Regions from separate parts of the Leisingera sp. ANG-S5 genome, predicted to be linked through region 4. Evidence: riboswitches for the same ligand, from Rfam matches in the RefSeq annotation. Region 4 holds a riboswitch; each other region holds the start of a gene.
What was found. A riboswitch is a leader RNA that binds a small molecule or an ion and turns the genes downstream of it on or off. The one in region 4 is predicted to bind cobalamin.
Positions count from the first base shown of each region.

Region 1: linked by a shared signal. The riboswitch ahead of RA25_RS12130 (TonB-dependent receptor plug domain-containing protein) and the one ahead of RA25_RS15700 (aromatic ring-hydroxylating oxygenase subunit alpha) in region 4 are both predicted to bind cobalamin.
Region 2: linked by a shared signal. The riboswitch ahead of RA25_RS14065 (DUF1636 family protein) and the one ahead of RA25_RS15700 (aromatic ring-hydroxylating oxygenase subunit alpha) in region 4 are both predicted to bind cobalamin.
Region 3: linked by a shared signal. The riboswitch ahead of RA25_RS04270 (hypothetical protein) and the one ahead of RA25_RS15700 (aromatic ring-hydroxylating oxygenase subunit alpha) in region 4 are both predicted to bind cobalamin.

Region 1 covers NZ_JWLH01000007.1:28,395-34,142, forward strand. The annotation lists gene RA25_RS12120 (FecCD family ABC transporter permease) at 1-892, opposite strand, end outside; gene RA25_RS12125 (ABC transporter substrate-binding protein) at 889-1,725, opposite strand; gene RA25_RS12130 (TonB-dependent receptor plug domain-containing protein) at 1,729-3,612, opposite strand; cobalamin riboswitch at 3,773-3,981, opposite strand; cobalamin riboswitch at 4,260-4,474, shown strand; gene RA25_RS12135 (DUF4198 domain-containing protein) at 4,618-5,403, shown strand; gene cbiM (cobalt transporter CbiM) at 5,414-5,748, shown strand, end outside.
Region 2 covers NZ_JWLH01000009.1:46,280-52,027, reverse strand. The annotation lists gene RA25_RS14085 (DUF1513 domain-containing protein) at 1-304, shown strand, start outside; gene RA25_RS14080 (DeoR/GlpR family DNA-binding transcription regulator) at 443-1,228, shown strand; gene glpD (glycerol-3-phosphate dehydrogenase) at 1,221-2,798, shown strand; gene cobO (cob(I)yrinic acid a,c-diamide adenosyltransferase) at 2,885-3,520, opposite strand; cobalamin riboswitch at 3,572-3,781, shown strand; gene RA25_RS14065 (DUF1636 family protein) at 3,879-4,289, shown strand; gene cobW (cobalamin biosynthesis protein CobW) at 4,292-5,326, shown strand; gene cobN (cobaltochelatase subunit CobN) at 5,470-5,748, shown strand, end outside.
Region 3 covers NZ_JWLH01000002.1:139,589-145,336, reverse strand. The annotation lists gene RA25_RS04280 (alpha/beta hydrolase family protein) at 1-591, opposite strand, end outside; gene RA25_RS04275 (TetR/AcrR family transcriptional regulator) at 662-1,282, shown strand; cobalamin riboswitch at 1,301-1,523, shown strand; gene RA25_RS04270 (hypothetical protein) at 1,631-2,035, shown strand; gene RA25_RS04265 (protein-tyrosine phosphatase family protein) at 2,090-2,605, opposite strand; gene RA25_RS04260 (DNA polymerase III subunit gamma/tau) at 2,786-4,642, shown strand; gene RA25_RS04255 (hypothetical protein) at 4,618-5,016, shown strand; gene RA25_RS04250 (YbaB/EbfC family nucleoid-associated protein) at 5,027-5,371, shown strand; gene RA25_RS04245 (GNAT family N-acetyltransferase) at 5,435-5,748, opposite strand, start outside.
Region 4 covers NZ_JWLH01000010.1:230,997-236,744, reverse strand. The annotation lists gene RA25_RS15705 (hybrid-cluster NAD(P)-dependent oxidoreductase) at 1-1,067, opposite strand, end outside; gene RA25_RS15700 (aromatic ring-hydroxylating oxygenase subunit alpha) at 1,072-2,307, opposite strand; cobalamin riboswitch at 2,415-2,613, opposite strand; gene RA25_RS15695 (dihydrofolate reductase family protein) at 2,870-3,421, shown strand; gene RA25_RS15690 (TetR/AcrR family transcriptional regulator) at 3,425-3,976, shown strand; gene RA25_RS15685 (DUF1523 family protein) at 4,050-4,694, opposite strand; gene RA25_RS15680 (hypothetical protein) at 4,706-4,972, opposite strand; gene RA25_RS15675 (DUF6638 family protein) at 5,147-5,748, opposite strand, start outside.

The DNA of each region.
Region 1 (5,748 bases), on a different contig from region 4:
ACGGCAGGATGATCCGCACGGCAATATCCGCCAGTTGCAGCATGATGGCGCCGCCAAGTGCCGAGGCCCACAGCAGCCGCGACGGCTGGCCGCCCACCAGCGGCCGCAGGATATGCGGCACCACCAGGCCGATGAAGCCGATAGCGCCCGCCACAGCAGTGGCGCCGCCGACAATGGCGGCCGTCCCGACAACCAGCAGCAGCCGCAGCCGGTTCAGGTTCATCCCCATGGTCTGCGCCGCATCCTCGCCCAGGGTCAGCGCATCCAGACCCCGCGCCAGCGTCAGCAGAACCGCGCCCCCTGTCAGCGCAAAGGGCAGCACCAGCCAGACATGCAGCATTGAGCGGTCCGCCAGAGAGCCCATCATCCAGAACACGATTTCATTGGCGGCAAAGGGGTTGGGCGACAGGTTCAGCACCAGCGAGGTCAGCGCCGCCGCCATCGCCGAAATCGCAATGCCCGCAAGGATCAGCGTCAGCGAGCCGCCCTGCGGCCCGGCCAGCGCCATCACCAGAAACACACCTGCCAGAGCACCGGCCAGCGCCGCCAGCGGCAGGCCCAAGGTGAGGCTGGCCGCCAGCCCGGTGTTGATCGCCAGCACCGCCCCCAGCGCCGCCGAGGAGGACACACCGATCAGCCCGGGCTCAGCCAGCGGGTTGCGCAGGTAGCCCTGCATCGCGGCACCCGCCAGCCCCAGCCCGCCGCCGATAATCACTGCCAGCAGCGCCCGCGGCAGCCGGATTTCCCGCATCACCAGGGTGAGCGGCCCGTAACCCTCGTCAAACAGAGCGGCCAGGCTTTCGCCAGCGCCCACATCAGCCGGCCCCACCGTGAGCGACAGCAGGAACAGCGCCAGCACCGCTGCGGCCAGCGTCAGCATCAGACGGGTCATTCCCGGATCTCCTTCTCCATGAACAGACGGCGCTCTGCGGCCAGGGTTTCCACCGCGCGCAGCACATGCGGGGTGCCGCAGACCCAATCCGCATCGCGCATCTGCCCGGCGCCGCTGCGGGCGGCCAGCTGCCGCACCACCGGATGCGCCAGATTGTCCTCGCTGCGCGAGGCGCGCGGATAGGGCGACGTGCCGATCAGCAATTCGGGCGCCGACAATGCCAGCAGTTCCAGCGGCATATGACCGGAGTGCGCATAGCCCAGCTCATCCGCGATATTGCGCAGCCCCGCCGCGCGCAGGATCCGGCCCGCGAGGGTCATACTGCCGGAAGTGAACCCGTTGGCGGCATAAAGCCCGGCGCGTGGTGCCTCCGGTCCGGCTTGCCCCAGCTTTGCCAGCCGCTGGTCGTAGTCTGCCAGCAGTGCGCGGGCCGTTTCTTCGCGGCCCAGAACCCGACCCATCTGCAGGATACGCGCGCGCACATCTTGCAGCGAGCTGGCGGGCTGGAACACCACCACCGGCACGCCAAGACGGCGCAGCATATCCGTGGTGGCAGGTGTTGAATAGGCGCCGGCAATCACCAGATCAGGCTGCAGCAGGTATATCTCCTCAGCCAGCCCGTGATTGACGGGATAAGCCATGGCTGCGTCAGCCATGGCCGAGGCGCGTGTGTCCCGCGCGATGTAGGAGACCGAGGCCAGCTGGCCGGGTGCCGCAAGCAGCATCGCCAGCTGGTCGGTGCAGAGGTTCATCGACACCACGCGTGACGGCCCGGCAAAGGCGCCGGTGGCGGCCCACAAAAGGGCCAGGGCTATGCCGGGCAGCCAGCACATGGATCAGAACGAGGCCCGCACGCCGACATAGGCGGCGCGGCCGCGTTTGGCGTAGCCCCAGACGTCCGCGTAGTCCTCGTCAAACAGGTTGGTGACACGCCCGGTCAGCACCACGTTATCCGTCAGCTCATACTCAGCAGCCACATCAACGGTGGTGTAATCCGGCAGCTCAGCTGTGGCAAAGGAGCCAAAGAACTGGCTGTCCCAATTACCTGCCACATGCCGGATGTCCGCGGTGACAGAGCCGCGGCCATTGAAAGTATCCAGTGTGGCACTCAGCAGAAGCTCGTGCTCCGGGCGGCGGATCTCGACCGAGCCATCGGGGTTGGTGGCGTCCAGATAGGTGTAGCACAGACGCAGATCGAGGTATTCGCTGGCTTCCAGGCTTGCTGCCAGCTCAACACCCTTGCGGTCGCTGTCACCGGCTTGGTTGCGGTAGGAGAACGTGGTTGCGTTCACCATGTAGCTCTCGATCTCGCCTGTCAGCGTCTCGTCGAAATAGGTCACATCAACCAGGCCGCGCCCTTGAAGGAACGGCACCTCAATCCCGAAATCGAAGCTGCGATTTTCCTCCGGCTGCAAGTTCGGATTGCCGAGATAGGTGGTGGAGCCGAATGTGCTGTTGGCAAACAGCTCAAAGTAAGAGGGGTTCACAACACCGGTTCCAGCCGAGCTGTGCAGGCGCACACCGCTGTCTGCAAAAGTGTAAGAAGCACTGGCGGTCCAGCTGGTGGCGTCTTCGAATACGCTGTTGTTGTCGTGGCGCACCCCGAGCTGCAGGTCCAGGCCGTTGGCAAAGCTGCCGCGGTATTCCAGGGCAATCGAATTGGTTTCGCGCGCAAAGGCCGGGTTGGAACTGCTGGAGTCCTTTTCCCATTCCAGCATCGCGTTAAGAAGGTGGTCTGCTTGATCCGCTAACTGCCCGTCCAGGCCGAAGCTCAGCAGGTACTTTGCTGCTTCCGTTTTGGTCTCGGTCGGGGTGCCGCCATTGAAGGACCGGTCAAAGTCAGTGCGTTCGATTGACAGGCGGTGTTTCAGGCGGCCGCCCAATGTGTCCAGTTCAGCATAGACTTGCGCCAGTTGCTCATCCCGGTCACTGAATTGCGTCGGATCATCCACGACATAGCTAGCCGCATCCGTTGCGGTGAAGGAGGTGCGGTCGCTGTCATAGCGTTCATCCGACGTGCGGAAGTTGAAGCCAAGTTTCAGCCGGTCGGTGACCAGGTAGTCGCCTTTCAATTGCAGTGTATTGCGGCGGATGCCGTCTTCTTCACCGCCATCGCCCGAGGTGTCATAGCCGTCGTCATTGTCATGGGCGAAGCTGAAGGCGATACCGCCGCGCTCGGTCCGCGACGAAACTCGGGCCGAGGCCCGGTAGCCGTCGGACCCCGCTTCCGCGCTGCCGCCGTATTCCGTGCCGATGCCACCGGACTTGGTGATGATGTTGATCACACCGGCGGAGGCGTTGGAGCCGTAGAACACCGACTGCGGGCCGCGCAGGACTTCGATCCGCTCGATATTGGCAGTGTCCAGGCCGGACAGAATGTACTCGCTGTCACCGCCCGAGGCTTCGACGCCGTCGATCAGGATCAGCGTGTGATTGGCTTCGGCACCGCGGATGCGGACCTGGGTAAAACTGTCGCCGGAGCCGTTCACCATCAGGCCGGGGACCGAACGCAGCGCGTCCCGGACGGTGGTGATACCGCGATCTTCGATTTCTTCGCTGGTCAGGACTGAGACTGAGCGGCCGTATTTTTGGGCCTCGACCGGCGTGAAGCCGCCGGAGACGATGATCTCCCCCAGATCGGTGACTTCTTCATCCTGAGCGGTTGCGATTACAGGGGCGGCGGCCAGGGCGGCGGCCAGGGACAGGCTTGCCTTGCGCATATTCCATTCCTCCCGGCCCACGCAGCAAGCACAGGCCAAGCGGCTGCCCATACCTGGCAGCATGTTCATAATTTTGGTCTTTGGAAGGCAATGCCCCCGCAGACGGTGAAAACTGCCACCACTACGGAAGGTCCGTTATCTTCGGCGCGCCCCGCACCGCGATAGGGTGATCATCCTGGCAGGTCTCCTGACTTGCGGGTCGAGGCTTTGCTGCGCCTTCCCGCCCCTTGGGGCAGTGGCATACCGCAGCATTGCTCTCCGCTCACAGTTGCGGGGGCAGTCACGGATTCGGCGCCTGTTGGCTACACCTCACCGTGTTCCCTTTTAACCGGGTGGTCTCCCAGCCGGACCAGAATGGTCGGGACTTAGGCAAACTGAACTTATTCTGTCAAGCGGGAGAATTCGCAACCTGAGTAGAAATGGCCTTGGGCTGGCATCCATATCGCCGAATTTGCCTTTCCAATTTTTCAAGTGACGATGATTGATTACGCATACAAAAAACTTCGAAAGGCAGCGGTGTTTCCCCGTTCCTCTGATAGGAACATGCCTGCCTATTGATCCCTGCAGCACTGCAGGAGAAAAACCATCGGCACCGGACGGCCAAGTGAACAGAACATGATTCTCTTGACTCAGAAATTCCGGTTTGCCATTCAGCCAAGGTGACCGGTTCCGCGAGTGTTTCAATGCGCAGCGGAAGAAATAGGGAACACGGTGCGGCGTACCCAAAAGGGACCAAATCCGTGACTGCCCCCGCAACTGTGAGCGGTGAGTGACGCTGAATACGCCACTGGGAACATCCCCGGGAAGGCCAGCCGAGCCAGGACCCGCGAGTCAGGAGACCTGCCGGACACGGGGACTGAGGCTCCGCTTGCGGGGTTACTGCCCTTTTCCACCGGACGCCGGGGTGCGCGTCTGGCGCGTGTGCCGTTCAGGCGTTTCCGTGCCGCTACTCCCCGTTGTTCATTCCTGATTGCAGGTGCGCCTGTATCGTCGAATGAGGACGAAATGAAACTGAACTACCTGGCCGCTGCTCTGGCCGTTTCCCTGCCGGTTACCGCTTCGGCGCATTTCCAGCTGAACTACACTGAACAAGCGCTGATCGAAAAGCCCGGCGACGTGCCGATGGGCCTGGTGTTCTGGCACCCGATGGCCAACGGCCATGCGATGGACATGGGCAAGCCGGAAGAGTTTTTCATGATCCACAAAGGTGAAAAGACCGACCTGTCGGACCGCCTGGAACCCGCCACCTTCAAAGGGGCTGAAAACGAAGCTTCGGCTTACAAGGCCTCGGTCCCGGTCAAGCGGTCCGGCGACTATGTCGTGGTGACGGTCCCTTCGCCTTACTACGAGGAAAGTGAAGACATCTATATCCAGCAGATCTCCAAGGTCGTGCTGAACCGCAACACGCTGCCCACAGACTGGGACCAGCCGGCTGGCCTGGCGACCGAGATCCTGCCGCTGAACAAGCCCTATAACGTCATCGTAGGCTCCACCTTTTCCGGTCAGGTTTTGGCGGACGGCAAGCCGGTTCCGGGTGCCGAGATCGAAGTCGAGTTCATGGCGTCGGAGCCGGATCTGGAAAAATTCTCAACCACTGATCCCACCGTGGGTGAGATGCCGGGCGGCGCAATTGTTGCCATCGCCGACCAGAACGGCGTTTTTTCCTTTGGCATTCCGAAAGCAGGCTACTGGGGCTTTGCGGCACTCGGGTCCGGTCCGGCGACCGAGCACGACGGCAAGGAACTCAGCCAGGATGCTGTTCTGTGGATCCACGCAGAAGAGCTGAAGTGAAAGTAGACCGATGCATATCGTAGACGGCGCACTGTCGAACCCGGTTGTGATCGGCGGCGCGGTTGCCGCCGTCGGCGGTATTGCCATGGGTCTGCGCAACCTGCCGCTGGAGCGAATTCCTGCGGCAGGTGTTCTTTCGGCCAGTTTCTTTGTGGCCTCCTTGATCCATGTCCCGATCGGGCCCAGTTCGGTTCACCTGATCCTGAACGGGCTTGCCGGGCTGGTGCTGGGCTGGGCCGCATTCCCGGCTTTGTTTGTCGGGCTGCTGTTGCAGGCGGTCTTCTTTGGCTTCGGCGGGCTGACCGTGCTGGGCGTGAATGCGGTGAATATTGCCCTGCCTGCTGT
Region 2 (5,748 bases), on a different contig from region 4:
TGCCGAGGATGACGCGCGGGTGCTGAACATGTGGGGCTACGGCGGCTCCATCGCCTTCTGCGCCGACGGCAGCCGGATCGGCGTCACCTCGCCGCGGGGCGGGGTGCTGCAAGTGATGGACACAGTGAGCGGCGCGCTGCTGGCAGAACACAGAATGGCAGATGTCTGCGGTCTGGCCGCCTCCGCCGAAGGCTTTACGGCCAGCACCGGCACTGGCCAGTTCTATGCGGTTTCGGATAGCGGCCGGGATGAGGTGCACCACGCGGAATTGGCCTGGGACAACCACCTGATCCCGCTGATCTGAAGCAAGGTTTCCCGGTGCTTCACAGGCGCGCCCGCCACGGCGCGCCTTTTCGTTTTCAAACCCTCCGAAAGTAATACGAAAACGAATGGTGACTCTTCGCGCGTGATGCGCTACAGAATCGCAGTGAAAGGAAAGCAAATGGATGCCGCAAGCCGTCAGAACGAAATCATCTCCCTGCTGAACCGTCAGGACCGGGTCGAGGTTGAGGATCTCTCGCAACGCTTTGGCGTGTCCTTGCAGACCGTGCGCGCCGATCTGCGCGACCTGTCGGCGCGCGGCGCGCTGTCCCGCGTGCACGGCGGTGCCGTCCGCGTCAGCTCCGCCGCCAGCCAAGGGTACAAGGACCGGCGCAAGCTGAACGCCGGCAACAAGCTGGCGATGGCCGCCCTGGCGGCAGAGCTGATCCCCGACAACTGCTCGCTTTCGCTCAACATCGGCACCTCCACAGAACAGGTGGCCCGCGCCCTGTCCGGCCACAGCGGCCTGACGGTCATGTCCAACAATATAAACATTATCAACATGATGATGGGTGGTCAGGCCAAAGAGCTGATCCTGGCCGGCGGCACCGTGCGGCAAAGTGACGGTGCCATCGTGGGCCAAGATGCTGTGGACTTTTTCTCCCGCTACAAGGTGGATTTCGCGGTTATTGGCGCCTCAGCTTTGGATGCCGACGGCGCGGTGATGGATCACGATGCCCGCGAGGTATCTGTCGCCCGCGCAATCCTGAAAAACGCACGGCAGAAGGTGCTGGTCTGCGACGGCAGCAAGTTCGCCCGCTCCGCCCCGGTGCGGATCTGCGACCTCTCCGATCTCGACGTGGTGATCACCGACCGCCCGGTTCCCGCAGAATTTGCCGAGGCCGCGCAGGCCGCCGGCACCCGCATCCTGACCGCAGGACAAAACGAAAGCAGCGAAAATGACTGACACGCCTGTAACAGACCTTTTCATCATCGGCGGCGGCATCAACGGCTGCGGCATCGCCCGCGACGCCGCCGGACGCGGCTTGTCGGTGACGCTGGCAGAGATGAACGACCTGGCCTCGGCCACCTCCTCTGCCTCAACCAAGCTGTTCCACGGCGGCTTGCGCTATCTCGAATATTTTGAGTTCCGCCTGGTGCGCGAAGCGCTGATCGAGCGCGAGGTGCTGCTGAATGCGATGCCGCATATCTCCTGGCCGATGCGGTTCGTGCTGCCGTTCCACAAGGACATGCGGTTCGACAGCGAGACGCCGACGTCCAAGCTGCTCACCACTTTCATGCCCTGGATGAAGGGCCGCCGCCCGGCCTGGCTGATCCGGCTGGGGCTGTTCCTCTACGACTCGCTTGGCAAGCGCGGCATCCTGCCCGGCACCGCGAAGCTGGATCTGGAGGCCGACCCGGCGGGCAGACCGCTCAGGGACAAGTTCAAGACCGCCTTTGAATATTCCGACTGCTGGATCGAGGACGCCCGCCTGGTCGTCCTGAACGCCCGCGACGCCCAGGCCCGCGGCGCCGAGATCCTGACCCGGACCAAGGTGCTGGCCGCTGAACGCCATGCGGACCACTGGGTGATCACCCTGCAGGATCAGGCCAGCGGCGAAACCCATCAGCGCCGCGCGAAAATGCTGATTAACGCGGGCGGGCCCTGGGTCGCCGATGTGCTGCATCAGAAGCTGGGCCAGAACAGCCGCGAGAACATCCGCCTGGTGCGCGGCAGCCATATCGTGGTGCCGAAACTGTTTGACCACGGGCGCTGCTACTTCTTCCAGGGAACCGACGGGCGGATCATCTTTGCCATTCCCTATGAGGAAGACTTCACCCTCATCGGCACAACGGACAGCGACCACTCCGATCCGGACACCGCGCCGGAATGCACCGCAAAGGAGCAGGACTACCTGATTGATTTTGCATCAGGATATTTCAATCAGCCGCTCAAGCGCGAGGATATTGTCTGGACCTATTCCGGCGTGCGCCCGCTTTATGACGACGGCGCCAGCTCTGCCACCGCGGCGACCCGCGAATATGTGCTGACACTGGATCAGGCACAGGCGCCCCTCTTGAATGTCTTCGGCGGCAAAATCACCACCTACCGCAAACTGGCCGAAGCGGCGCTGGCGAAAATCGGCGAGGTTTTCCCGCAGCTGCCCGCGGACTGGACCGCAGGCGTGGCCCTGCCCGGCGGCGATTTTGCGGTGGCGGATGTGGAAAAGCTGCGCGGCAAACTCGCGGCGGACTATCCGTTCCTTTCGCCCTATTGGACCCGCCGCCTGATCCGCGCCTATGGCACCGAGGCCTGGGCGGTTCTGGGCGAGGCCAAATCCGCGGCTGATATGGGGCAGGACTTCGGGGCGACGATCACCGCGCGGGAACTGGACTGGGCAATTGCCCGCGAATGGGTACGGACCGGAGACGACTACCTTTGGCGGCGCACCAAGCTGGGACTGCGGCTGGATGAAGCCCAGCGCGCCGCGGTGGATGCCTATATTCAAGGCAAGGCACAAACGCTCGCAGCATAACGCGAAGGGCAGCGCCCGTCCCGTCCCACTGGGGCGGGACGGGCGCTGCCCGGCCTTCGGCCAGGCGAAAGACCTTTGTGAGCTTCTTAAAACTCCACGCCCTTTTGCGCTTTCACGCCGGCGCGGAACGGGTGTTTGATCTGGCCCATCTCGGTCACCAGATCGGCGATCTCGATCAGCTCCTCCTTGGCGTTCCTGCCGGTCAGCACCACATGGGTCATCGGCGGCTTCTGCTCCACCAGGAACTCCAGCACCTCCTCCAGATCCAGATACTCATAACGCAGCGCGATGTTGATCTCGTCCAGCAGCACCATGGTATTGCGCTCGTCCAGGATCATCTCCTTGGCCTTCTCCCAGCCCTTCTGGGCGGCGGCGATGTCGCGCGCCTTGTCCTGGGTTTCCCAAGTGAACCCCTCGCCCATCGCATAGAACTGGCACAGATCGCTGAAGTTCTCCTCGATCAGGGTGCGCTCGCCGGTCTGCCAGGCGCCCTTGATGAACTGCACCACCGCAGATGGCATCCCATGGGCGATACAGCGCATGATCATGCCGAAGCCGGACGAGGACTTGCCCTTGCCCGGACCGGTGTGAACGATGATCAGGCCCTTCTCGCCCTCCTTGGTCTTCATCATCCGGTCGCGCGCGGCCTTCTTCTTGGCCATCTTTGAGGCGTGACGGGCGGCTTCTTCTTCTGAAATGCCGGTTTCGGACTTTTCGCTCATGGGGGCTCTCCAGCTGTTTGACCCCATGTCTTGACAAAGAAGCCCGCCATAGCGCAAGGGGGTTCAGCTGGTTCCTGTGAAAACAGGCGAAGAGGGAATGTGAAGGCCTTGCCAAGGCTCAAGCACAGCCGCCCCCGCGACCGTGACCGGATGAGGCCGCCATGCCACTGGGAATACGTCCCGGGAAGGCAGGATGGCCGGCAAGGCCTGAGCGCCTTGGCATCCGCAAGCCGGGAGACCTGCCAGCTAGAGAGAGATCAACGGGCAGACGGGGTGTTCTGCGACCGGGTGAGGGACTGGCACGACACAGTTCCTTTCTGGCCATCCCGCACGCCCTGCCGCGACAGGAGACGCGCTGATGGCTGACGATATGGCAGGCAAGACTGCCAGCACCCAGGGACCGGTCACGCTGACCGTTTGCCTCACCTGCCGCCGCGAGGGCGCCGACCCGGAGGCCGCCCGCCCCGGCGCCATCCTGCACGCAGCCCTGGAAGAAGCCGGAATGCCCGAAGGCGTTCGCCTGCGCGGCGTCGAATGCCTGTCCTCCTGCAAGCGCGGCTGCGCCGTGGCCTTGGTCGGCGGCGAAGAACGCTGGACCTATGTCTACGGCGACCTCGACCCGGACCAGCACGTCCCCGAAATTCTGGAAGGCGCCGCAGCCTATGCCGCCACCGCCGACGGTGTTGTGCCGTGGCGCGAGCGCCCGCAGACCTTCCGCAAGCAATCCGTTGCCCGCATCCCGCCGGCCAAGTTCTTCTCCGAGGAGTAAACATGAGCGACCTCAACAAGATCCCCGTCACCGTCATCACCGGCTTCCTCGGTGCGGGCAAGACCACCCTGATCCGCCACCTGATGCAGAACCCGCAGGGCAAGCGCCTGGCGGTTGTGGTCAATGAATTCGGCACCGCCGGTGTGGACGGCGACATCCTGAAATCCTGCGCCGATGAAAATTGCCCGGCGGAGAACATCATGGAGCTGGCCAACGGCTGCATCTGCTGCACCGTGGCGGATGACTTCATCCCCACCATCGAACAACTGATGGACCTGCCGGAAAAGCCCGATCACATCGTGATCGAGACCTCCGGTCTGGCGCTGCCCAAGCCGCTGCTCAAGGCCTTCGACTGGCCCGCCATCCGCTCCCGTATCACCGTGGACGGCGTGATTGCGCTGGCCGATGCCGAGGCCGTCGCCAAGGGCCAGTTCGCCCCCGATCTGGACGCGGTTGCCGCCCAGCGCGAAGCAGATGAGAGCCTGGACCACGAAACCCCGCTGTCGGAAGTCTTCGAAGACCAGGTCTCCTGCGCCGACATCGTGCTGCTGTCCAAGGCCGACCTGGCCGGCGACGCAGGCGTCGAGAAGGCCCGCGCGGTGATCGAGGCAGAAGCGCCGCGCAAGCTGCCGATCCTGCCGATGAGCGAAGGCGTCATCGACCCGCGCATCATCCTGGGCCTGAACGCCGCTGCCGAAGACGATCTGGAGGCCCGCCCCAGCCACCACGACGGCCACCACGACCACGAGCATGACGATTTTGAAAGCATCGTTGTCGAAATGGGCGAAGTCTCCGACCCGGAAGCGCTGCAGAATGCTATCGTGAAACTCGCCCGCGAGCGCAATATCCTGCGCGTCAAAGGCTATGTCGCGGTGGAGGGAAAACCGATGCGGATGCTGGTTCAGGCCGTGGGCGAGCGCCTGCGCGCCCAGTATGATCAGCCCTGGGGTGCGCAGCCGCGCAAGACCGCCCTGGTGGTCATCGCCGAGCATGACGACATCGACGAACAGGCCATCCGCGCCGAGCTGGGGGCCTGAAGCTGATGCCCCAAGGCGAAACTTCAAACGTTTCGCCCGGCGGTAACGCCGGGCAGCGCCCGACCTCCCACACGGGAGGGCGCTTCGCTTCCTCCCGAGGCCGGGCACTGCCCTCTGCTCTTCTTTCCGAAAGGGCCTGACCCATGCACGTCGTCTTCCGCGAAAGCCACGGCCTTGACGAGACCGACACCCCGCAAGACCTCGGGCAGACGCCCGCGGACCTTGTGGTGCTGTCCTTCTCCGACAGCGACCTCGGCGCCTTTGCGGCGGGCTGGCACCGCGCGGACGGCAAACTGCCCAGCTTGCGCCTCGCCAACCTGGTGGCGCTCAAGCACCCGTTGTCGGTCGACGTCTACGCGGAACAGACGCTGGAAGGCGCCAAGGGCGTCCTCGTCCGCCTGATTGGCGGCGAAAGCTACTGG
Region 3 (5,748 bases), on a different contig from region 4:
CTGCCAGTAGACACCAGCCGGCAAGTCGGCCCCGAACCCCACCGCGCGCCCGGGCAGATAGCCCAAGGCACGGACCAGCGCCGGCACATGGCCGAACCAGAAGGCCAGCGCCAGCGCGCGGTAGGGCCAGGGATGATCGTGGTGATGCACCAAGCCGCCCGCAACCACGATCATGCGGGCGACGTCCGTCAGGCCTTCCTGCAGGGGCATCAGCATCGCCCCCAGAGAATGGCCAATCACATACATCGGCACGCCCGCATAGTGCCGCTGCATTTCTGTCCGGGCGGCTGGCTGATCCGCCAGCGCCCAATCACCCATGGTGGCCTGTGACCGGCGCGGGTGCATGCGCGCCGAGGCCCCGAAGTCCCGGTAATCGTAGGTTAGGCAAGCCATCTGCCGCTCTGCCGCCAGCCAGCGCGCGAAATGCCGGTAGTAGCCCTGCGGCACCCCGGTTGCGCCATTCAGCACCACCGCTGCCCTGGCAGGTCCCGCAGGGTGATAGAGCCGCCCGGCCAGCACCGCGTCACCAGCGGCAAAGCGCACGCCCTCCACCCGGACATCCGCGGCGTGTTCTGAATGGCTGTCGAGCATGGCACCCTCCTAGACCGATTGGTCTATTCCACCTCTGGACCAATCGGTCTAATGCTGTCAACCTGCCGTCATGACTGACGTGACGACACCCTCTGCCGCCCCGGACGGCCCCGTCCCAACCCGCGAGCGGCTGCTGCGGGCGGCCGCCGGCCTGTTCCGCAACAAGGGCTACAGCGGCACCGGCCTGGCCGAATTGCTGGCAGCGGCGGAGGCGCCGAAGGGCTCGCTCTACCACCATTTCCCGAACGGCAAATCCGATCTGGCCCTGGCAGCGGCGGACTGGGCGTCGGAGCAGATGCTGGTGCTGATCGACGCGTCTTTCACTCCTGCCCCGACGTTTCAGGAAGGCGCCAAGACGGTCTGTTACAAACTGGCGAAACTCTTTGACAAACAGGGCAAATGGAGCGGCTGCCCGGTCTCCGCCACCCTGTTCGAGGGGCCGGAGAACGAGGCCTTCCACCAGCACGCCGCCAAACTGTTTGAGGGCTGGATCACTGAAACCGCGGCCCACGCCCAGCGCCTCGGCCTGGCCGAGGCAGAGGCCCGCGCGGCTGCTGAGAATTTCTATATCCTGCTGCAGGGCGGCTGGCAGCTGGCCCGGGTGCGGCGCGATTCGGATGTGATCCGGGGGCTGCACCTTCAGATGCACAGGCCCCTCCCCGCCCATGTGCAGCCGCAGAAAAACGATTGACGACTCGAGGCGGAAGCCGCTACCGCTTGTGTCGATGGTTCCCGCGCCACAGAATCTTGTGTCCGGGATGAAAAGGGAACACGGTGCGGCCCTGCCCAGCGCAAGGCCAATTCCGCGACTGCCCCCGCAACTGTAAGCGGCGAGCGACCCCGATAGAGCCACTGGCCCCCAAAGAGGCCGGGAAGGATCGGGAAAGCTGCGACCCGCAAGTCAGGAGACCTGCCATCGAATGTGAAACTCGAACCCGGGCGGGGTGTCCGGACAGGGTCTGATGGCACCGCGGGGCTCCCGCTTTCTCATCCGGTCTCCTGTCCCCGAACCCCCGCACTACGCGCGGAGGGCGCAAACATGATGTGGACGGACAAGACGCATTTCTATGCGGCAACGGATTGCAAATACCTGGGGCGACCCTGCCCGGCGGCAGAGCGGATGATCGCCAAACTGGCCGAGGCGATGACCAAGGCCAAGCCGCTGACCCAGGAAGATTTCGAAATCACCGGCACCAGCGCGCTGGACGGATGCCCGCGCAACTGCCCGGCGCAGTTCGTGGCCAGCCACGACCGGATCCGGCTGTTCTGCGGTGTCGGAGAAGAGGCCCCGCGCGAGGGGCTGGACCGGTTTGCCGATGCGATCCTCGGCCGCGACGGCACCGGTTTTGCCGCCTCAAAACTGGACGCCCGCCCCTGCGCACTGATGGAGGCGCTGCCGAAAACGGCAGAGGCGCATCAGGCAGAGCAGATGCTGGCGCTTTAGGCCAGCAGTCAGGGCACAGAAACAAGGTTCGGCAGGCCGCACTGAGCTGCCGCCTTATTGCGGCCGGAACCCCGCGGAACGACCGGCGTAGGCCCATTCCATCTGAGCCTGCGTCTCCACCGCGCAGGGGCGCACGGCCCGCAGCCGGGCCAGCGCCTGCGCGGGATCTTCGCCGCTTTCAATCATCAGCCGCAGCACCGCCATGCCGGAGCGGCCACAGCCGCCTTTGCAATGCACCAGCACCCGGCCGCCGCCCTCCAGCGCCATTCGCGCCGAAGCGCTGGCCTTGGGCCATTTCATTGCCACCTGCCGGGATGGCACGTCGAAATCCGGCACAGGCAGATGCACCCAGCGGCAGGCCATGCTTTGAATGTCGCAGCCCAGCCGGTGACTGCCCGCTGCCGCGTGTTCCTCAGCCGTGGTCATGGAGATCACGAGCCCGGGTTTCCAGGCATTGATCCGGCCCATGTCGCCAGGGTAGTCGCCGCCCTTGCCAGGCAAGGGGCACAGCGCCAGCATCCCGCCCGCGACGGGCACCTCGTATATGGAAATGTTCACAGGCACAGGCATCTCTTGCGCCGCAGTCCCAGAGACTTCGTCAGATCGCATGCCGCCTCCTCGCGTTGCGTTCCAATTCCCACTCCCGCCCAGGGTCTTGCAAGGGGATTCTAACCGCCAAACCCGCCAAATCCAAAACCTTTTCTTGGCTGCCCGGCAGCAGCCCATCAGCGGTGGACGAACCGGCTGCGCTTGAATACCCTGCGCGGAACGCGGGACACCCGCACATCGAATCCGGCACGAGACATCATGAACGATACCCCCAGCGGCACCACCCCTTCCCAATACCAGGTTCTGGCCCGCAAATACCGGCCAGAGACCTTTGCCGATCTGGTGGGCCAGGACGCCATGGTGCGGACGCTGAAAAACGCCTTTGCCGCCGACCGGATTGCCCAGGCCTTCATCATGACCGGCATCCGCGGCACCGGTAAGACCACCACCGCCCGGATCATCGCCAAGGGTATGAACTGCGTCGGCGAGGACGGCCAGGGCGGCCCCACCACCGATCCTTGCGGCAAATGCGAGCATTGCACAGCGATCATGGAAGGCCGCCATGTGGACGTGATGGAGATGGACGCGGCCTCGCGCACTGGCGTCAATGACATCCGCGAGATCATCGACTCGGTGCAGTACCGCGCCGCTTCGGCCCGCTACAAGATCTACATCATCGACGAAGTTCACATGCTGTCGACCTCCGCCTTTAACGCGCTGTTGAAGACGCTGGAGGAGCCGCCCGCGCATGTGAAGTTCATCTTCGCCACTACGGAAATCCGCAAGGTGCCGGTGACGGTGCTGTCGCGTTGCCAGCGGTTCGACCTGCGCCGGATCGAGCCGGAGGTGATGATTGCCCTGTTGCGCAAGATCGCAACTGCCGAAGGCGCCGAAATAGCCGAGGACGCGCTGGCGCTGATCACCCGCGCTGCTGAGGGCTCTGCGCGGGATGCGACTTCGCTGCTGGATCAGGCGATTTCCCACGGCGCCGGCGAGACCACTGCCGATCAGGTGCGCGCCATGCTGGGTCTTGCAGACCGCGGCCGGGTGCTGGACCTGATGGACATGATCCTGCGCGGCGATGCGGCGGCGGCGCTGACAGAACTTTCGGGTCAGTATGCCGAGGGCGCCGACCCGCTGGCGGTGCTGCGCGATCTGGCGGAGATCACCCACTGGGTCTCAGTGGTGAAGATCACGCCTGATGCTGCCGAGGACCCCACCGTCAGCCCCGATGAGCGCGCCCGCGGCAAGGCAATGGCGGATGCGCTGGCGATGCGGGTGCTGACCCGCATGTGGCAGATGCTGCTGAAGGCGCTGGAAGAAGTGGCCGCCGCCCCCAACGCAATGATGGCGGCCGAAATGGCGGTGATCCGCCTGACCCATGTGGCTGACCTGCCCTCGCCTGAGGAGCTGATCCGCAAGCTGCAGGACACGCCCCCGCCGCCGCCCCCCGGGCCGGGCGGCCCCGGTGGCGGCATGCAGATGCAGGGAATGGGCGCCCAGGCGCTTGGCGGCACTGCGCCGCAAAGCGGCCCGGCGGGCGGCGCGCCCGGCGGCTCACCTGTGGCCCATGGCGGCGGCGGCACGGTGACAGCACTGGCGCCGCAGGTCAGCTCTGCCCTCGCCCGCTACCCGTCGTTCGAGCATGTGGTCGAACTGATCCGCACCAACCGCGATGTTAAACTGCTGGTCGAGGTCGAGACCGGCGTGCGCCTGGTTTCCTACCAGCCCGGGCGGATCGAATTCACCCCCTCGGCTCAGGCGCCGCGCGATCTGGCCGCCCGGCTTGGCTCGGCGCTGCAGAACTGGACCGGTGCCCGCTGGGTGGTCTCCATCGCGCCGGACGGCGAGGCGCCCACAATTGCCGAGGTCCGCGACGCGGCTGAGAACGCCCTGCGCGAGAAGGCGACCGCGCATCCGCTGGTGCAAGCCGTTTTAGAGAACTTCCCCAAGGCCAAAATCACCCGCATCCGCACACCGGAGGAACTGGCCGCCGAAGTTGCCGCCGAAGCCCTGCCCGAGGTGGAGGACGAATGGGATCCCTTCGAGGACGGCTGACGGCGGGCCTGACGGCCCTCTTGTTAACAATGCCGGCCACCGCCTTTGCCACCACTTGCTTTGACACAGGGGAAGCACAAGACAGCGCATGGGATGTCCTTGTGCGGCTCTCGTCCAAACCTGTTGCATTGGCCCTCTTTGCCCTTGCCGGATTCGCACTTTATAGCGGAAAGCGACTGCCGTTTTCACTCGCGGGCGCGCTGTGGGGCCTTCTGGCCTTCGTCATAGCCGTAGATAACCACGAGCTTTTCTTTGATGATAAGAAGGCCTTGGGCATAATCGAAGACTGCACCGCTTCCCCCCACTTGTTCATCGCGCTCGCAATTGCGATATGTGCGGGGATGACTTACGGCGCCCTGCGCCCCCGCACTTAGGAGAACACAGATGCTCAAAGGCCTCGGCGGTCTTGGCGACATGGCCAAGATGATGAAATCGGCACAGGAACTGCAGACCAAGATGGCGCAGATGCAGGAAGACCTGCACAACGTCATGGTGACCGGCGAGGCCGGCGCAGGCCTGGTCAAGGCAACCGCCTCCGCCAAGGGCGACCTGAAAGCCCTGGACATCGACCCGTCGATCTTCAACGGCGACGACAAGGAAGTGGTCGAGGACTTGATTCTGGCCGCGATCAAGGACGCCCAGGCCAAGGCCGCGGAAAAGGCGCAGGACGAAATGGCCAAGCTGACCGAAAGCATGGGTCTTCCCAAGGACATCAAGCTGCCGTTCTAAGAACCGGCAAGCTGAATGCAAAAGAAGGCGGCCCGTCTGGTGCCGCCTTTTTCTTTGCCCGCCTCATCCAGTCTCCAGCCGGAACTTCAAAAAACGCTGCCCCTCGTATTGCACCGCCCCGGTCTGCACCGCCCCCAGCCGTATCAGCGGCAGCAGATGGCGGCGGGTCGGCGGCAGCAGGAAGGTGACAAAGGGAATGCGCGGATCCTGGCGGGCAAACGCCAGTGCCTTGCGCGCGATTGCGGGGCCAAGGCCAAAACAGTCCGCCCGCAGCACCAGCCCGAAATCCCACTCTGCGCCTTCTTTCTGGAACCCGCCCCAGCCGAGGTAATCTTCCCCGCGCAAAAACGCCCAATGGCCCAGCCCGTCGCGCTGCC
Region 4 (5,748 bases):
CGGCCAATCGGGTTGGAGCAGCAGGCCAGGATATACCCTGCCTCCACGTCCTCTTCCGAGATGCCGCCGTTGTGGACCATATGCACGTCGCCTGCGGTCTTCTTGACCTTGCAGGTGCCGCAAATGCCGAAGGTGCATCCCGACGGGATGTTGAGGCCCGACGCCTTGGCCACTGCCAGCACGGTGTCGGTCTCGGTGCAGGTTGCGGTGACGCCCGACGCTGCAAAAGTGATCTCGGCGGCGGCGGTTTCTGCCGGAACAACATCGTCCAGCTCCGGCGCATCTGCCTCTGTCTCCACCGGCGCGCCAAAGCTTTCCTGGTTGTAGTTCTCCATGTCGAAGCCCAGACCGTTCAGCATGTCGCGCACCGCCTGCATGAACGGCTCCGGCCCGCAGCAATAGACCTCGCGCTCCAGGTAGTCACCGGCGATCAGGCCCAGCATGATCTGATTGAGCTGCCCGCGGTAGCCGGTCCAGACCTGATAGGGGTCGTCCTCCTCCACAACGAAGTGCAGCTTGATGCCCGGCACCCGCGCCGCCATGCCCTCAAGCTGGCGCCGGGCGATGATCTCGCTGGGGCGCTTGGCGCAGTTGATGAAACAGACGTCCGGCGATTGGCCGCGGTCGAACAGGTACTGGGTCATCGACAGGCTGGGTGTGATCCCGGAGCCTGCGGAGATGAACAGGAACTTGCCGTTCGGGCGCTTGGGCAGGGTGAACACGCCCGCCGGGCCGGAGGCCTTGAGGAACATGCCCGGTTTCAGGCTGTCCAGCATCCAGCGGGTGCCGATGCTGTCTCCTTGCGCCTTCACCGTCACTGAGATCGACAAGGGCCGCGACGGCGAGGAGCTGATCGTATAGGTCCGCCAGACTGTCTCCCCCGGCACCGGCAGCTCCAGGGTCAGGAACTGGCCCGGCTGGTATTTGAACCACGCGCCCGAAGGCGCGCGGAAGCTGAAGGTGGCGGTGTTCGGCGCTTCCGGCACGACAGAGACGCATTCCAGCATCTCGTCGTCCTTCCACGCCAGGGTTTCGTCCAGCGTCTCGAAGTTGGCCTGCAGTCCCATACGCTTACTCCGCCGCGATCAGGTGGCGGCCGGTCAGCGCGCGGGTCAGATGGTCGGCGTACCAGTTGGAGAACTGGATGACGCCGCTCTCCTGCACTTCCGAATAGGGACCGGGCTCATAAGCGGGCGAGTTGATGCCGCGCTGGTTGTCCTCTACCACGATGCGGTCCTCGTCGTTGGTGGCGACCCAGACCTCGGTCAGCCGCTTCAGGTCATAGTCCTGACCTTCCACCGCGTCCTTGTGCACCAGCCACTTGGTGGTGACTTCTGTCTCGGTCGGGCTGATCGGGGTCACCCGGAACACGATGGAATGATCTGGCAGGAAGTGGTTCCAGGTGGTCGGGTAATGGAACTTCAAGAGCGTGCCGGCATCGGCAAAGGGCACCCGGCCGAGTTTCTTGGCCACTGCCGCCTTGCCGTCCATGGTATAGCTCTCGGCGCCCTCGTTCAGTGGCATCCGCGCCACCCGGTACTGGCCGCGCGCATCGATCTGGAACTGTGCCGGCACGCCCGCCGCTTCGATCCGGTCGAAATGCTTTTGCAGATGCGGCGGGGTCTCACCGCCCTCGACGCCGGTCACCGACGGATCTTCCGGGAAGGTCCGGCACAGCGACGGGTGGTTGCCGCCGCAGTGGTAGCACTCGCGGTTGTTCTCCCAGACCAGCTTCCAGTTGCCGTTCTCGATGATTGAGCTTTCAAAGGCGACCTTGGCGTTGCCCAGGTCATGCGGCTCCAGATAGGGACGCGCAACCGCGGCGAAGGCATCGAAATCCGGCGCCTCATCCGCCAGGCAGATGTAGATCAGGCCGGCCAGGTCGCGGCAATGCACCGGCTTCAGCCCGTGTTTGGAGGCATCGAAATCCGGCCCCATGTCGCGCGCCCACAACAGCGAGCCGTCCAGCTCGTAGGTCCACTGGTGGTAGGGGCAGACCAGCTTGGGCGAATTGCCCTTCTTGGCCTTGCACACAACCGAACCGCGGTGGCGGCAGGCGTTGTGGAAGGCCCGCACCTCGCCATCGGTGCCGCGCACGATGATGACGTTATAGGTGCCGACTTGATGGGTCACGAAGTTGCCACCCTTCGGGATTTCGCAGGCCGGAATGGCAAACAGCCATTCGCGGTAGAAAATCTGGCGCATGTCCAGATCCAGCACGCCCGGATCGGTATAGAACGCCTGCTCCAGGGAATAGTTTTTCTGACGGGCGACCAGTTTGGCCAGAATTTCGCTGTCGTGAAGCATCTGCTTCTCTCCTTTGCCGCATCCCCGCGGCAGGTTGGCTTGGCTGCGGGCATGGATAGAGAGATTGCAGGCCACGCGCCTGCAACCGCCCCGCCGCCGCCCGCGGTTGACGTTTTCGGGGCAAGGCTGGTTTCCGGACTGTCCCGGGGCCATTCGGCGGCGGGGCCTGGCACCTTCCCGAAGCCGCTGCTTCAGTGGTTATTGCCATGCCTTGCCCGGGGTCACCGTTGCGGGGGCAGTGCCGGAATTTCACCAGCTTCCCAATTCTCCACCCCTAGGGGCGGCACCTTGCTGAAGCGGAAAATGCCCGAATCCCGCGCCGCCGGCGGAGACAAATCCGACCCGCCAAAACCGGAAAAAGACATGCATGTTTGCCATGCCTGCAGGGACAGGGATGTCCAGAATCTCAAACCGGCATCCGCCAGCCCGTTTGCGGCAAGCGCTTATCTTTCATGCGGTTAGGCGCTGCCAGCCGCTGCAGATCGATTCGCACGCAGCGAATCTTACGCTGGCCCCTTGGAACACGAATTGCATTTAACTATATGACGTATAGTTAAATGATATGCAGGAGAATCCGATGACCACCGGCCACGTCTTCATCGCCACCAGCCTCGACGGCTTCGTGGCCCGGCAGGACCATTCGCTGGACTGGCTGCTCAAACAGCCCGATGCCGAAGATGACGATGGCGGTTTTGCCGCCTTCATGGACAGCGTAGACGGGCTGGTCATGGGGACGGGCTCATTCCGCACCGTGCTGGGGTTCGGCCAATGGCCCTACACCAAACCGGTTGTGGTCCTCAGCAACAGCCTGAGTGAACAGGACATTCCCGAAGAGCTGAAGGACAAGGTGCGCCTCAGCACCGCCGCACCCGCAGACCTTATGCAGGAGCTGCAAGAGCAAGGCTGGACCCGCGCCTATGTCGACGGCGGCCGGATGGTGCAGTCCTTCCTGCGCCAGGGGCTGATCGCCGATCTGACCATCACAACGGTTCCGATCCTGATCGGCAGCGGCATCCCCCTGTTCGGCAGCCTGGACCGGGACATCGACCTCAAGGTGGCAAGCTCCCGCATCCTGCCCACCGGCATGGTCCAGACCACGTTCCAGGTGGCCTGACCAATGCCCCCGCGCATGGGTCGCCCGCCCAAGGGCAGCCGCACCCTCAGCAAGGATGATGTGCTGCAGAAAGCCTTGGAGCTGCTTGACGAAGGTGGCAGCAAGGCCCTCACGTTCAAGGCACTGGCTGCGGCGCTTGGCGTCACCCCTATGGCCGTTGCCCATCACGCCGGCACCAGGGACGAGATGATTGCATCCCTCGTCGCCATTGCATTTGAAGGCGCGGATGCACCGTCAGAAGCGGCAACGCCCAAATTGCGGCTGCGTGACCTGATGACCCGCTATTGCACCCAGGTGACCCGGCACCCGGAACTTGCGAAATGCATCCTGGAAAACCCGTCCCTGATCGGTCCTGCCCTGACCGGGCTGACCCGGCTGATCGAGGCGGAAATCACCGCCGCAGGCGTATCCGGCTCAGAGGCCCGCACCCTTCTCTGCCTGCTGGTGGATTACACACACGGCTTCGCCTTCGCTGCCACTGCGGCACCACGCGGGGCGCTTGCGGCTGACGATTTCACCCCGTCACTGGACTGGGTGCTGGACCGGATCGAATAAACAAACGCGGGCCGCTTCAGGCCCGCGCATCCGTTTGTGTCTTTCAGAGCCGCCCATCCGGCGGCCCCTCCCGTCACTTCGATTTCCAGGTATCCAGCCAGCGCCGGAACCGGCCCTTGCGCTCAGCAATGGCATCGCCTGCCGCATAGAGGCTGTCCTCGGCGCTTTCGATCATCGGGTCGATCCGCGCCTGACGGAACCGGCGCCAGCGCACATAGATGGCCCACAACAGCGCCGCGAGCAGCACCAGGAAGATGATCGAGAACCAGTTGGTTGGCTTATCTTCCGGCCCCGCCACCGGCTTGATTGTCACCGCATTGGGGAAGATCGACAGGAACTCGTTGCGCCAGCCGTAATGCATCACCGCCACCCACTCCGGGTTCGCCTTGGTCGAGATGCTGTCATTGGCGTCCGTATAGAGGTTCGCAGTGTCGAACTTGAAATAGGGCGGCCAGTTCCAGCCGGTGTCCTCGTTGCGGTAGACCATATTGCGGCCGTTGGCGCGCACTGCCTGGATGAACTGCACATCGCGGTTGATCAGCTGCGCCGACTGGTCGTCGGGCTTGGACCAGAAAACCCGCGTCCAGTCGTTCAGCTCCTGCCGCTCCTCGTAGGTGTTGACGATCCGCACCACGTCATACTGCGGCAGCGTGTAATGCAGAAAGGCGCCGAACAGCACCCAGAAGGTAATCAGGAAAGCCCATTTGATGAAACGCATGGGGGTGGACCTCACATGAAGTTAATGACGTAGATCAGGAGCGCCAGCGCCCCCAGCGGAATGATATAGACCAGAAGGATCAGCTTGCGCCGGAACGAGTTGTCGTATTGTTTCAGCCCCCGCTGGATGAAGGCCGCGCGGTCGCCGGTCAACCCCTTCTCTTTCCAGCGCCGCTTAAGCTTCAGCCGCCGCATCTCGCGCGAATAGAGCGACACTGCGGCATAGACCACGGTCAGCACCACCAAGAGGATCAGGATCAGGCGGATAAAGCCGAACATCACTGTTGCTCCTGGGTTTTCACATCCAACACAGGTTCGCGCCCCGTCCCGAGGGTGGGCGTTTCACGCCCGCCGTCGTGCTGAAAGCACGCCTCCGGCATGACGGGGGCGGGTCGGGCGCGAACCGGATCGCAAGCGATCCGGGAAGAATTAAGTTTCTCCAATAGGACCATCCTATCGCCCCCTCACCCGGTTCACCGCGCCCCAGGGGCCGACCCGGTCAACCACCGCCTTGCGCCGGTTCCGCGGCAGCCGGGGCATCCGCCCCTCCATGTCCGGCTCATGCCCAAAAAGTGCGGCGCGCGCGCCGGCCTTGTCCACCGCATATTCCCGCGCCAGGAACTCCGCAGCATAGGCCTTCTTGGTCTCCGGCCAGCCGCAGTACTGGCGGTAGAACTCTTCCTTGTGGCAGATGAACATCTGGCGGAAGTCATGCGGGCACAGCTCCGCCAGCAGCATGTTGACCAGATCGCGGCACGGCGTGTCCGATGCCCGCAAGGAATAAAAATAGGCCGGATGATCCGAGGTGATCTTCGGCCACTTGCCGCCGCCCTCGGCCCAGCGCACCAGCGCTGCCAGCCCCTCGAACTCCTCCGGCAGTTCCTCCGCATGCCGCGCCGCCAGCCGCCTCAGGTCCGACCGCGACAAGCCGGTCAGATCGCGGCCCTTCTCTGTCAAAACCGAAGCCGCCAGGAACCCCATCTTCTGCCGCAGGATCGCCGCGCCATCAACGCCGCGCGCCCGGACCACCGGCTCGGCCAGCCCGTTCAGCTCCA